3 regions of the Pseudodesulfovibrio profundus genome follow, and region 2 is predicted to be linked to each of the others. Evidence: riboswitches for the same ligand, from Rfam matches in the RefSeq annotation. Region 2 holds a riboswitch; each other region holds the start of a gene.
The links. Region 2 has a riboswitch for cobalamin ahead of DPRO_RS04940 (ribonucleoside triphosphate reductase). Riboswitches for the same ligand answer to the same signal wherever they lie in the genome.
Positions count from the first base shown of each region.

Region 1: another riboswitch for cobalamin. It lies ahead of DPRO_RS19105 (sirohydrochlorin cobaltochelatase); the one in region 2 lies ahead of DPRO_RS04940 (ribonucleoside triphosphate reductase).
Region 3: another riboswitch for cobalamin. It lies ahead of DPRO_RS07950 (ribonucleoside triphosphate reductase); the one in region 2 lies ahead of DPRO_RS04940 (ribonucleoside triphosphate reductase).

Region 1 covers NZ_LT907975.1:4,079,146-4,082,407, forward strand. The annotation lists gene DPRO_RS19100 (FecCD family ABC transporter permease) at 1-956, opposite strand, end outside; gene DPRO_RS19105 (sirohydrochlorin cobaltochelatase) at 964-1,953, opposite strand; cobalamin riboswitch at 2,082-2,259, opposite strand; gene DPRO_RS19110 (chemotaxis protein CheA) at 2,288-3,262, opposite strand, start outside.
Region 2 covers NZ_LT907975.1:1,002,148-1,005,409, reverse strand. The annotation lists gene DPRO_RS04940 (ribonucleoside triphosphate reductase) at 1-1,574, opposite strand, end outside; cobalamin riboswitch at 1,750-1,924, opposite strand; gene DPRO_RS04935 (YaiI/YqxD family protein) at 2,116-2,574, shown strand; gene DPRO_RS04930 (extracellular solute-binding protein) at 2,919-3,262, shown strand, end outside.
Region 3 covers NZ_LT907975.1:1,655,382-1,658,643, reverse strand. The annotation lists gene DPRO_RS07950 (ribonucleoside triphosphate reductase) at 1-1,371, opposite strand, end outside; cobalamin riboswitch at 1,548-1,727, opposite strand; gene DPRO_RS07945 (energy transducer TonB) at 1,770-2,504, opposite strand; cobalamin riboswitch at 2,599-2,783, shown strand; gene DPRO_RS07940 (TonB-dependent receptor plug domain-containing protein) at 2,900-3,262, shown strand, end outside.

The sequences.
Region 1 (3,262 bases), 1.1 Mb from region 2:
ATGGGGACTTCATGGGGCAGAATGGCTCGGGTCAAGGTGTCTGCACTGATCAGGAGTAATGCTCCACCCAAGCCTGATGCGGGCAGGAGGAAGCGGTTGTCCGGGCCGATGATGAATCGCATGAGGTGGGGGATGATGAGTCCGACAAAGCCGATAACACCGGATATGGCAACACAGATGGCGCTGACCAGTGAGGCGGTGAGCAGCAGGGTTAACCGAATGCGGGGAGTCTCGACCCCAAGGCTTGCCGCTGTCCGACTGCCAAGGCTCATGAGGTTGAGATCACGCGCATAATACAGACAGATGAGAAAAGCACAGAGGGCGGCGATGCCGGTTAGGCTGGCGTCGAACCATGTTCGGGAACTGAAACTGCCCATGAGCCAGAACACAATGGCGGCCACCCGTTCATCGGCCAGGTATTTGATGAAGCTTATGGCAGCCGAAAGGATCGCGGAAACGATGACGCCGGAAAGGATGAGGTTGGCAGGAGCCAACTCACTGTCACGGCCTGACATGGCAATGACCGCGAACAGTGTGGCTGTTGCACCGATAAAAGCCATGACGCACAGGGTGGTCGGTCCCAGAAACGATAAGCCCAGCAGCAACGACAGGGCCGCTCCGAAGGCCGCTCCTGATGAAACACCGAGGGTAAATGGGTCAGCCAGAGGATTGAGCAGCAGTCCCTGAAAGACAGTGCCAGCCATGGCAAGACCGAAGCCCACGAAAATGGATGTGAGTATGCGCGGCAGCCTTACGTCGATGACGATGCTTTGATGCAAGGGGTCAACCGAGCCTGCCGTCCCCAGCAGGCCATGCCAGATGGAAGCGACAACATCCGTTGCGCTGATGGCGATGAATCCCATACCAGTTGCCACGATTGCAGTAAGCAAAAGTGCTGCTGCAAGCGAGGTGATGACCAGAGTGGCGCGGGATGAGCTGTGAAGGACGGCAGGCATGTTGGTATTACGGCAGCATGTGCGTTTGCGAGAGAGCGTCCTTGAGATGATCCACATACATTTGTGCGAATGCATCCACAGAGCCAAGCCCACGAAGTTCGGTCTTCACGTTGAATCCGGCTTTGGTCAGCATGACCTTCCAGGAATCATCCTCATCACCAGCCATGTCGTTGGAGGCGTGATCACCGGCTACAACCATGAAAGGTTTCATGAGAACATTCTTCTTGCCCGAGGCTTTCAGCGCGGCCAGCAGGTCGTTGAAGTTTGGAAATCCTTCCACGCATCCGACAAATACTGGATACCCATGGACTGCCTGCATCTCACGCTGGAATTCTGCATAAATGCCTGTTGAGTAAAAGTCGTTGCCATGCCCCATGTAAACGAGCGCCGCATTGTTTGCTTTGGCATCCTCGACATCGTGGGCCAGGGCATCAACCGCGGTCCGTATGTCATCCATATACGGATATTTGTCTCCCGGCATACCGAGGGCAGGGCGTCCAAGACGCAGGGAGGTGAAGGGCTGCCATTTGGCTTTTACCGTCTTGATGGAACGAAGCCCCACCATGACAGCCTTGAGATCGGCAAATTCTTCACCGGCGAAGATATGCAGTGGTTGAACTGCGATATCCTTGTACCCTGCATCCTGCAGGAGCCCCAGAGTGGCCAAGGGGCTTTTGACGTAAAGGATATCTTCAGGAATGGAAGGATTCTCTTTGAGCCACTGCTCATTGGACTGGCGCTTTTGCCAGATGCCACGGATGATATCGGACGTAAAAGCGAGGCGGATGTGAATGTCGGGAAACTCCGCAGCAACTTTGTTCCGAATGTTGAGGATGGATTCAAGCGTCTTTGGATACGATGTGCCAAAGGCCGCCAAAACAATCGCTTTTTTGGCGGGTTCGCTTACGTGATGCCCGGCCTTTGCTGGCAAGGTGGTCACAAGGCAGAAAAAGATAAGGAGCGCCGGTACAAGTGTACGGCGGGTCAATAGGGTCATGGTTCCTCCAAAAGGAGGGCTGTTTACAGGGCAAAAAAATATTCCCCTCCCTCACCATATTCTGAGGAAGGGGAACCGTTTTTTCCCTTCGTATACCTGTGGCGGCAAGCCCACGTACCACCGAGGCAAACCAATATCGTTTTCAGGCAGGTCTTCCGGCTGGCTCCTCCTGTTTTCGCCTTCCCGACCGGTGGTCAGTGGCATAATGAAAACAGTTCGGCAGAGCGTCACGGCGGCGGGTCCGCTCCCGATTTACACGGGATTCCCTATCAAGTCCGTCAGGACACCTGAAGCTGAGCTAATAGGCTGGTCGTCCAGTCTCTGTCAAGGTCGTCTAACTGGAGGTGTTGATGCGATCCTGAAAATTCTGGAGCATCTCTTCAGTGTCGATGACCAGTGCATCGGATTCACCCATCATTCCGTAGCCCAGAATGGGGACATGGAAAATCTCTTCTACCGGAACGGTGAAGCCGGTGATAACGACCTGCTGCTGGCGAAGCACTTCATCAACCAGAATGGCAGCCTTGTATTCTCCCACTCGAACGACGATGGCCTGCGCCATTTCAATGTCGTCCACTTCGGGTGTTATGCCGAGAAGATCGCCAAGTCTGAGCAGGGAGTGGACTTCGCCTCGAACGTCAACAGTTTCGCGACCATCCGGCAGTTCGACGACCTCGTTGTGGCGAGGCATGTAGATTTCCATGACGTCACGACTGGGAACGATGTAGACCTCTCCGCCGACCTTGCAGACCAGGGCGTCGACAATGCCTTCGTTGGCCGAGCGGTCGAGGGGGATGGATATGGTGAACGATGCGCCGTGGCCCAGGTCGCTTTCGATGGTCACATCACCATCAAGAGTGACACGAATGGCGTTGACGACCGCATCCATGCCGACACCGCGACCGGAAACGTCGGTAATTTTTTCTGCCGTTGAAAAGCCTGACTGGAGGACGAATTGAAGAATTTCGTTCTTTTCGTACTCTTCCGATGGATCGGCCAGCCCCTTCTCAATCGCCTTGTTCAGAATGCGGTCGGGATCAAGCCCGCGACCGTCATCCTTGACCTGAATGTATGCGTTGTCGCCCTTGCGCCATGCGGCGAGAGTGACATTGCCGACTTCGGGCTTGCTGGTTTCCTTACGCTCTTCCGGTGTCTCCAAACCGTGGTCGACTGCATTGCGCAGCAGGTGAACCAGTGGTTCGTTGAGGCTTTCGACAATGGTCTTGTCGAGGGGGAGTTCATCTCCCTTGACCGTGAAGTCAAGCTTCTTGCCGATCTTCTGGCTAAGGGATTTGACCAGGCGATGCAT
Region 2 (3,262 bases):
GTTGCTTCCAGGTTGTACAGGTTGCCGGTTTCTTCCTGAAATTCAACCACCAGTCGGCGGAGCTGATTCAGGGTGCGCTGCATGAGTCTGGAGCCTGAAGGGGAATCCACGCCTTTGCCAAGCAGGTTCATGCACGCTTCATGTCCACCAATCAGGCCAATGGTCGAGAAGTGACCTTTGAAGCCGTTTTTCAGGTAGCGCTTGGAGAACGGGAACATGCCTGCATCCAGGTTCTGCTGAACGACTTTACGCTTGAATTCCAGGGATTCGCTGGCAAGACGGGCATATTCTGTCACCAGATCAATGAAGTCCTCTTCATTGTGCGCAAGGTAAGCGAGCTTGGGCAGGTTCAGGGTGACAACGCCGACTGATCCGGTGAGGTCGCCAGCACCGAACAGGCCGCCGGTCTTCTTGCGGATTTCCCGAAGGTCCATCTGGAGGCGGCAGCACATTGAGCGCACATCTTCCGGGTTCAGGTCGGAATTGATGAAGTTCTGGAAGTAGGGTGCGCCGTATTTGGCGGTCATCTGAAGGAGCAGCTTGCCTTCCTCGGATTCCCAGGGGAAATCGTTGGTGACGTTGTACGTCGGGATGGGGAAGGAGAAGATGCGGCCGTCGGCATCGCCTTCGAGCATCACTTCGAGGAATGCCCGGTTGATCATGGCCATTTCTTCAGCGTACTCACCATAGGTCGAATCCTGCAACTGACCACCGATAATGACGGCTTCCTTGGCAATGTGCGCAGGCGGCACAAAGTCAAAAGTGAAGTTGGTGAACGGGCTTTGGCCGCCCCAACGGGAAGTTGCATTGAGATTGTGGAGCAGTTTCTGAACCTGTTGCTTGACATCATTGTATGTCAGGCCGTCATTGCGGACGAACGGAGCGAGGTAGGTGTCAACGTTGTTGAACGCCTGTGCTCCGGCCCATTCGTTTTGCAGCGTGCCGAGAAAGTTGACGATCTGACCGCAAGCGGAATCAAAGTGCTTTGCGGGCGTAGAAGAACAACGGTCGCGCAGGTTGAATCCTTCCAGAAGAAGGTCGCGCAGGCTCCAACCGGAGCAGTATCCAGCAAGGCCGAAAGAGAGATCGTGGATGTGGAAATAGCCGTGGGTATGGGCCATCCGCACTTCTTCCGGGTATTTTTCCAGCATGTAGCGTGCCTGAACGGCTCCGGCCATGTGCAGGATCAGTCCCTGGTAGGAGTGTACCATGTTGGAGTTTTCACTCACTCGCCAGTCGACGTTTTCGAGGTAGCTCTCCGTCACACCGGAAATGTCGAGAAATGCATCGTTTTGCGAACGGAGTTCACGTCTTTTTTCACGGTATATAATGAAGCGTTCAGCCACTTTGTACAAGCGGGCTTCCATCAGCACCTGTTGGACAGTGTCCTGAACAAGCTCCTGCTCGGGAATCTCCTGATTCTCCAGTTTTTGGGCAACTTTTCCAGCCAGGCGTTCGGCCAGAATCGGATCTTTGATTCCGCTGCCTTTCAGGGCTTTGAATATGGCGTCACCAATTCTTTTGGTGGACCATGTTTCGATACAACCGTCACGTTTCAGGATTTTGCTCGGCATATAATACTCTTTAGCAAGCAGGAAGCGCGGAAAAGCTGCAGACACGACTAACGTCGGCTGCAGTGGACTGCTTGCGCAATTACCGTAATTGACCGCACGGCAGGACCGCGAAATCTCGGCAATGGGTTATGGGTACGTTCTTTCAAGTCCGTATACGGTTTCCGCGAACCGGATTCGGCTAGAAACGCTTCAGGCAGGTCTTCTGGCTTTCCCCGTCTGATCCGTCTTCCCGCATGTGGCAGTGACGTCGTGGATCAGATTTCTATGGAGATAACAGCGGCGGGACCGCTCCGGATTCGCACCGGATTCCCTATTGTGGCTTCCCAGCCACCTGAAGGACATCGTGATGAAAGTGTAACTATCTGATGCATCGTTTGTACGCAAGGGGATTTGTGGTTTTTAGATGGTGTTGTCGTGTAAGTGCTCGATAAGTTGAACTTAGTTTGACTTTGAGGGAAAGTGCTCATGGTTTTTATTGTTTGCGAAATGTGTATAGAGTGCGGTGTCTGTTCAAAACAAAATGTAAATGTAGGAAGTACCAATGCAGATATGGGTTGATGCCGACGCGTGTCCCAACGTCATAAAGGAAGTTTTGTTCAAAGCTGCGGTTCGATGCGAAGTTGGGCTTACGCTGGTGGCCAACATTTCGCTGTCCGTGCCGTCCTCTCCGCTCATCAAGACCCTCCAGGTGTCGTCGGGCTTTAATGAAGCCGATAATGAAATCGCACGACTGGTCGAACCGGGCGATCTTGTGGTTACAGCCGATATCCCTCTGGCAGACGCCATCGTGGAAAAGGGTGCTGTTGGCCTGAATCCTCGCGGGGAGCTATATACGGAAGAAAACGTCAAAGGACTGCTGCGAATGCGCAATCTGATGGAAGAATTGCGAAGCGGAGGAGTGGCAACAGGCGGTCCGCCTCCCCTTGGGCCGAAAGAAAAACAGGAATTTACCAATCAATTAGATCGGTTCCTAACGCGAAGTCTGAGAAAAAACAGTTAATTTAATACGTTGTTAGATCAAAGCAAAAAGGGTTTATGGCAATGGCTATAAACCCTTGATTTTTAAGACTCGGATTCAGAGGGTATAAAATATGACGCCAGTGCAACGAAGATGGGATATAGCTCAATAAGTGCTTAAATAATAAGCGTTAAATCATAATCATTAAAACGGAAACGGGCCTAAGAAATGGCTAATGAGGATTGGTTTAGTAATTATGATTTACTCATAAGTGGCTTTTATAAATCCGACCAAAATAGTCAGAAATTTGTTGACATGGTCTTTGCTTCGATTTAGTTGCGACTGAAATTCGTTATCATTTTCAAGCAAACCGCAAGGAGCATATCGTGAAAAAACTTATTACCCTTTCTCTGACTGCACTATTGGTTGCAGCCTGGACCGTGTCCGCATTTGCCAGCGAGGTCGTTGTTTACTCTGCTCGGAAAGAACACCTTATCAAGCCTCTGTTTGAGGCATACACTGCCAAAACCGGTGTTGAGGTCAAGTACATAACCGGTAAGGCAGGGGCTTTGCTTGAGCGCATCAAGGCTGAAGGCGAAAACACACCCGCTGATCTTTTCATTACCGTTGATGCTGGTAATCTCTGGCACGCCGCAGAAGAGGGCGTTCTCCAGTCGTTGGATTCCACGGCTTTGAACAACAATATCCCCGCTCACCTGCGCGATCCGAA
Region 3 (3,262 bases), 650 kb from region 2:
AGAGAAGGGAAACATCCCAGCACTCAGGTTTTTTTCAACTATTTTTCGTTTGTATTCCAGAGACTCGCTTGCCAGTTGGGCATACTCGGTTATCAGGTCAAAGAAGTCTTCTTCATTATGAGCAAGGTATGCAAGTTTGGACAGGTTCAGGGTAACGACGCCGATAGATCCAGTCAGATCGCCTGCTCCAAACAGCCCTCCAGTCTTTTTACGAATCTCACGCAGGTCCATCTGCAAACGGCAGCACATGGAGCGAACATCCTCAGGGTTGAGGTCCGAGTTGATGAAGTTCTGGAAGTAGGGGGCACCGTATTTTGCAGTCATTTTGAGCAGCAGCTTCCCTTCTTCGGATTCCCAGGGGAAGTCTTCGGTCACGTTGTACGTGGGGATGGGGAAGGAGAAAATGCGTCCGTCAGCATCGCCTTCGAGCATTACTTCGAGGAAAGCCCGATTGATCATGGCCATCTCTTCCCCGTATTCGCCATAAGTGGAGTCCTGCAATTGACCGCCAATAATGACAGCCTCCTTGGCGATATGGGCCGGAGGCACGACATCGAAGGTGAAGTTGGTGAATGGACTTTGCCCTCCCCAACGTGACGTGGCATTGAGGTTGTGGAGCAATTTCTGAATCTGTTGTTTTACGCTGGCATAGTCGAGGCTGTCGTACCTGATGAATGGGGCCAGATAGGTGTCGACATTGTTAAATGCCTGAGCGCCTGCCCATTCATTTTGGAGGGTTCCGAGGAAATTAACGATCTGGCCGCAGGCCGCGTCAAAGTGCTTGGCCGGAGTGGAGGAGCACCTGTCGCGCAAATTAAATCCTTCCAACAGAAGGTCGCGCAGGCTCCAGCCGGAGCAATAGCCTGCCAGACCGAAGGAAAGATCGTGGATGTGGAAGTAGCCGTGATTATGGGCCATTCGCACTTCCTCCGGATACTTTTCCAGCATGTATCGAGCTTGGACTGATCCAGCCATATGCAGGATCAATCCCTGATAGGAGTGAACCATGTTGGAGTTTTCGCTGACGCGCCAGTCGATGTTATCGAGGTAGCTTTCAGTTATTCCTGAGATGTCCAGATAGGCATCGTTTTGAGATCTCAGTTCCCTGCGTTTCTCGCGGTAGATGATGTAGCGTTCTGCGACTTTGTACAACCGGGCCTCCATGAGAACCTGTTGCACCGTGTCTTGGACTTGTTCCTGCTCAGGGACATCGATGTCTGCGAGCTTCTTCTCAACTTTTCCGGCCAGGCGGTCAGCTAAAAGCGGGTCCTTGATGCCGCTGCCTTTGAGGGCTTTGAAAATGGCGTTACCAATACGTTTGGTTGACCACGTTTCGATGCATCCATCACGTTTTTGAATTTGAATAGGCATAAGAATCTCTTGCAAACAGCAGAGTGCGGATGGTTTCCAGTGCAGGCCAATGGCCTGAAGCTGAAACTGTTTGCTCGGTTGCCAATAGTGAACTCAGCAGCAGAACCACTGAAAACCTGGCAACAGTTGGAGAGTGAGTCCGTTCATGTCCGTGTGCAATCTCCGCGGATCGCATTCGGCAAGAAACGCTTCAGGTAGGTCTTCTGGCTTTCCTCGTCTGCTCCGCCTTCCCGCCTTGCGGCAGTGGCTAGTTGGAGTCAGAACTTCAAGTGAGGATTACAGCGGCGGGACCGCTCCGGATTCGCACCGGATTCCCTGTTATGGCCTTGGCGGCCACCTGAAGGACATCGTGATGAATAAAAACTATCGCAAGGCAGTGGATAGGGCAAGGGGGAATGCTAATTGAGTTCAAACCGAAAGGGGATGGTTATCCGGCTCGATATCGGACGGCCTTGGTGGAGGGCTGGGCGAAATTTCCAATGCTTCAAGGCGGTACATGCGCACTTGTCGAAAATACCTTCGGGCGACGATTTAATAATAATTGGGTCCGCTACAGATCCGTCGATGTTGACGATGCAAGAAATAACGACTTTACCGGTAATACTGCGCTGTCGGGCGCGACGTGGATACTCTGGGCGTACTTGATGGATCGCCACGGGAATTGTATTCGTTTTACCTATCCCGTCTCTTTTATGTCCATGACCAAATCCTCCTTGTCCGTGAGGTATCCCATTGGGATCACTCTCAGTGAGGCCTCTTTCTGCGGTCATGCTGTTTCCATTATCTGTCCATTTTTGAAGGGCATCGGTTTGGCTGATTGTTGATCCTGCATGCAAAGAAATATTGTCCGGAGACTTTCTTTTGGATTGATTGGATTCTCCAGTGTTTTGTTTTGAGGCTTTTTCTTTGAGTGCACTATGTTTGTTGCGCGGTTTTGGAGAAGTTATGAGCCCTTTGCTTGTCTTTTCGGCATTGGCAATCCCTGTCCCTCCCATTCCGGAAGTGCCTAGAAGCGTTACCTCATAGGTACTCCATGTCGTTGAGCGAACTTCGGCTTTTGTGGATGAAAAACCGATAAAGGCACCAAGTGACAGGTGGAGTATGATCGACGAAAACAAGAAGTACTTCAGCATAGTAGAGTCAAATGGCTTGACAGTCAGTTGAATTATTGAATAAGTGTTCTGCTTTGTTGGGCTCTAATACATTCATATGTTCGAGTCCATGGTTAACTATAGTTACCTTTCGGGTCCCTGCTCAGCAGGGATAATTGGGAAGTTCGGTGAGAAACCGACGCTGGCCCGCAACCGTGAGAGGGGACGAAAACCGCATAATGCCACTGGGGATATCCTGGGAAGGCGCGGTGAGTAGGTCGATCCTCGAGCCGGGAGACCAGCCCTTAAGGTGGATTTTGTAGGCTTCGAGGCAAAGCCTGGGATCACGATCCGCCGTGCACGCTGTGCTGGCTGGTGCTCTATTCCCTATTTCCCCCCTCGAAGCCTCCTGTAACGCTACAACAGGAGGTTTTATTATGAGTGTCGTAGCTCTGCTGCTGGCATTTTGTTTATTCATCCCAACTGCCTGGGCCGCCGAGTCCAGAGTTGATCCATCTTCGGGAGTTCTTCCCGAAGTGGTGGTCACTGCAACCTCTGTTCCTACCCCGAGCAAAGAGGTTCCGGTTCATGTCCAGATTGTCACATCGGAAGAAATCAAAAACACTGACGCCAAGGATGTTTCAGACGTTCTGGCAAAGTTTGTTCCCGGACACTTTCACAAGTATGGGGCAGATTACTCTTCTGTGGGGCTTCGTGGATTTAGAAGTAACAGTATGGCCGGTACGGATCTAAAGAGTAAAACATTGATCCTTATAGACGGCATGCGAGCTGGAACTGGG